DNA from 2 places in the Niveibacterium umoris genome. Region 1 is predicted to be linked to the other one. Evidence: predicted binding sites of a transcription regulator. Region 1 holds the regulator's gene; the other holds the start of a gene.
What was found. The regulator sigma-54, encoded in region 1, starts transcription at its own class of promoters, with help from an activator protein. The targets are predictions, from matches to a motif close to TGGCACGCTTNCTGCTNA.

Region 1 (2,202 bases):
GCAGGCCGGCCTGTTCGAAGACGCGTTTCTTGCTGCTCGCTTCCAGATCGACGAGCACGTTGGATGGCGGCAGCAGGGGGGCGATGAGATTCATGCTTGGGGTTCAGAAATGCACTGCGCGCCCGAAGGCGCGCAGATCCGGGTTCAGCTCATCTTCGGCGCGGCGGCTTTCCGCAAGCTTACGCGCCGGGATTCATCAGAGCGAACGTGATTACGATTCCGCGGACTGGCGCTTGTGCGCCTCGTGGCCGTGATCGTAGGACTTTTCCTTGTGCTTGAGAACCTGCCGATCGAGTTTGTCGGTCATGGCATCAATTGCGGCGTAGAGATCTTCGTCGATGCTTTCGACAAAAATGTCCTTCCCGCGTACATGCACCGTCACCTCCGCCTTTTGTTTGAGCTTTTCCACCGACAGGATCACGTTGACGCTGGTGACATGGTCGAAGTGGCGAATCACGCGATCCAGTTTCGAGGTTACGTAGTCGCGCAGGGCGGCGGTAACTTCGAGATGATGTCCGGTGATGTTCAGGTTCATGATCACTCCTCTTAGATCATCTTGCGCTGGCTGACCGGCGGGATGTTGAGCGACTCGCGGTACTTTGCGATGGTGCGTCGCGCAACGACAATCCCCTGCTGGCCGAGAAGTTCGGCAATCCGGGCGTCGGATAGCGGTTTTTTGCGATCCTCTGCCGCAACCAGCTGGCGAATCAGCGCACGAATCGCCGTAGCTGAACACGCGCCGCCAGAATCTGTGGCGACGTGGCTGCCGAAAAAGTATTTCAGTTCAAGAATGCCACGTGGCGTGGCCATGTACTTCTGCGTCGTGACCCGCGAAATCGTCGATTCGTGCAAATCGAGCTGCTCGGCGATCTCGCGCAAGGTCAGCGGCCGCATGGCCACGTCCCCATAATCGAAGAACTGCCGCTGGCGGTCAACGATCGCCTGCGAAACCCGCAGGATCGTGTCGAAGCGTTGCTGTACGTTCTTGATCATCCAGCGCGCCTCCTGCAACTGGCCGGCCAGCGAACCGGCCGAGCCGCGGTGCTGCTGCAGGATACCGGCGTAGAGCTGGTTGATCCGCAGCTTGGGCATCGCGTCCGGATTCAGTGTCGCACTCCAGTGGCCGCGCACCTTGCGCACGATCACATCCGGGATCACGTAACGGGTTTCGAGCGCGGCAAATTTCGCGCCCGGGCGCGGGTCAAGGCTGCAAACCAGTTGATGCGCCTCGCGCAGGGTCTCTTCGTTGCAACCGAGCTGGCGCTTCAGGCGTACGAAATCGCGCGCCGCAAGCAACTCAAGGTGATGTTCGACGATCGTGATCGCCGCGTCGCGTGCAGCGCTGGCGGGCAAGAGCCGCAGCTGCAGCTTCAGGCATTCTCCCGGCGAGCGCGCGCCGACCCCCGGCGGGTCGAGGTTCTGCAGATGTGCCAGCGCAATCTGCAGTTCCTCGATCTCGACTTCCGATTCGGTCGGCAGCAGTTCCATCAGCTCGTCGAGCGGCTGGGTCAGGTAGCCGTCGTCGTCAAGCGCTTCGATCATGAAACGCAGCAGTGCGCGATCGCGCTCCGACAGCAACATCAGGGCGATCTGGCCGTCCAGATGATCGCGCAGGCTGGTCTGGGCCGCGCGGAACTCCTGAAAGTCGGTTTCCTCGTCGTCGTCGCGGTTGCCGCTGCCACTGCCACCGCCACCGCCCTCGCCCGACCATTCGGCGCTGCCTTCATCGTAGCTGCCACCCTCCTCGAAACTCGGTTCGGGCGGTTCGGCGGGGGCGTCGGAGAAATCGGTGTCGCCACCCTCGGCCGGGGCATCGCCTTGTTCGCCGCTGCTGGGCGCCGCGGCGGACTGGCCCCAGGCTTCGGGGTCCGATTCGGAGTCTTCGCGTTCGAGCAGCGGGTTTTCGAGCAACATGCGCTCGATCTCGCTGTTGAGCTCCAGCGTCGATAGCTGCAGGAGCTTGATCGACTGCTGCAGCTGCGGGGTCAGCGCGAGCTGCTGGGAGATGCGGAGCTGGAGCGAAGGTTTCATCGTCGGCTAGGGGGGGGATCAGAGGCGGAAATGCTCACCCAGATAGACCTGGCGAACCTTGTCGTTCTGCACGATCTCCGCCGGGCGGCCGGAGGCAAGCACGACGCCGTCGGTGATGATGTAGGCGCGATCACAGATGCCCAGCGTCTCGCGGACGTTGTGGTCGGTGAT
Region 2 (2,202 bases), on a different contig from region 1:
ACAGGTCACCGGATGCCGCAATGGCAGACGCCTCGGTGGCGACCCTGCGAAGCGGCGGGCCGATCCGCCGATAAACAAATGCGGTCAGTGCGATCAGCACCAAGGCGGCAAGCGCACCTACCGCGCCGTTGCGCCAGACCCCTTGCCTGACGGCGTTCTCGGCGTTTCCGCGCTCCGCATCGGCCGCCGCGGAAATCAGGCCGGTCAGCTTTTCCAGGCCGGCTTCCAGCGCTTCGAAGTCCTGATTGAACGCGGCCATCTCGGGCGACTGGGGCGAGGGATTCGCCACCAGTGCTTCGGCCACTTTAAGGTAGCGCTCGACCGTCGGTGCCGCCGCGTTCGCCGCGGCAGCGGCCGCTTCGGGCAGTTCCTTGCGATTGCGTTCGAAGTTTTCGCGCAGGCGCTGGGCGTGCTCGGCAAAGTCCTTCTGGATCGCCGCCTTGTCATCGCCGCCGCCCCCACTCGCGCCCAGCAAAGCGCGCAACACGTCGCCGCGAATGGCGTCATGCATCATGTCCACGTCGGTCTGACGCAAGACCTGCTGCTGCGTGCGCAGGATCGCGTCGATGCCGTTCGCCATTTGCCGCGATCCAAGCTGCGCGAATGCCGCGTTGAGCAGAACCGCAGCGATACCTGCCGCTGCAAGCCCCAGAAGCAATACCTGTATCGACAGTCTTCGCTTGGTCATCGCACCCTCCGCTCGCAACGCAATCGCTACAACGACACCGATGGCGATATCTTGAGACGGGGATCGCGCCCTATCGCGGTGCCTCACTTCGGAACGCCCCCACCGCCACAAATCCCGCCCCATAGCGGCGCAAACAGGCTTCAATCTGGTGCCGAACCTGTCGATCGACGCGTACTGGAGGCGCCACCACACAGCGCGGCCGTATGCGCAGGGCCATGGCACAGCCATTGCTAACCCGTCCCCGGAGACGAGGAAAACATGGCGGAAACGAAATCAACCTGCTGCTATTGCGGCGTCGGCTGCGGCGTGATCATCGAACACGATGCAGGCGTCATTACGGGCGTGCGCGGCGACCCCAGCCATCCGGCAAACTTCGGCCGCCTGTGCACCAAAGGCTCGACCCTGCACCTGACGGCCGCGCCGAACACCCGTGCGGCGCGCGCGCTATACCCGGAATTGCGCACAGCACGCACCGAGAAGCGCAGCCGCGCAAGCTGGGACGAGGCACTCGACCATGCCACCGCGCGCTTTGCCGCGATCATCCGCGAGCATGGCCCTGACGCCGTGGCCTTCTATATTTCGGGCCAGTTGCTGACCGAGGACTACTACGTCTTCAACAAGCTGGCCAAGGGCCTGATCGGCACCAACAACGTCGATACCAACTCGCGCCTGTGCATGAGCAGCGCGGTGGCAGGCTACAAGCAGACGCTTGGCGCCGACGCGCCGCCCGCCTGCTACGAAGACATCGACCACACCGACTGCCTTTTCATCAGCGGCAGCAACACCGCGTTCGCGCACCCGATCGTGTTCCGCCGCATCGAAGATGCGCGCAAGGCCAACCCGGCTATGAAGCTGATCGTGGTCGATCCGCGCCGCACCGACACCGCCGAGGCGGCCGACCTGCACCTGGCGATCCTGCCCGGCACCGACATCGCGCTCTACAACGCAATGCTGCATGTGATGCTGTGGGAAGGCTGGGTGGACGAGGCCTACATCGCCGCGCACACCGAGGGCTTCGATGCGCTGCGCAAGGTCGTCCGCGCCTACACGCCGCAAATGGCGGCCGGCATCTGCGGCGTACCCGCCGCCGACATCGAGCGCGCCGCGCAATGGTTTGCCACCTCGAAAGCCACCCTGTCGATGTACTGCCAGGGCCTCAACCAGTCTTCGCACGGCACCCACAACAATGCCGCGCTGATCAACCTCCACCTCGCCTCTGGGCACTTGGGCCGGCCCGGCGCCGGCCCCTTTTCATTGACTGGCCAGCCCAACGCAATGGGCGGGCGCGAAGTGGGTGGCCTTGCCAACCTGCTCTCTGCCCACCGCGATCTGGCCAACCCGCAGCACCGTGCGGAAGTCGCCACCCTGTGGGGCGTGCCGGATGTGCCGGCCGCGCCGGGCAAAAGCGCGGTCGAACTGTTCCACGCACTCGAATCCGGCGAGATCAAGGCGGTCTGGATCGCCTGCACCAACCCCGCGCAGTCGATGCCCGACGCCGCGCAGATCGCCCGCGC

Region 2: a site for sigma-54 is predicted at 905-922, ahead of GGR36_RS20270 (nitrate reductase). Genes of this name have one in related genera too.

What each region holds. Positions count from the first base shown of each region.
Region 1 covers NZ_JACIET010000002.1:849,431-851,632, forward strand. The annotation lists gene ptsN (PTS IIA-like nitrogen regulatory protein PtsN) at 1-94, opposite strand, end outside; gene hpf (ribosome hibernation-promoting factor, HPF/YfiA family) at 212-535, opposite strand; gene GGR36_RS15845 (RNA polymerase factor sigma-54) at 547-2,031, opposite strand; gene lptB (LPS export ABC transporter ATP-binding protein) at 2,050-2,202, opposite strand, start outside.
Region 2 covers NZ_JACIET010000003.1:205,769-207,970, forward strand. The annotation lists gene GGR36_RS20265 (methyl-accepting chemotaxis protein) at 1-688, opposite strand, end outside; gene GGR36_RS20270 (nitrate reductase) at 947-2,202, shown strand, end outside.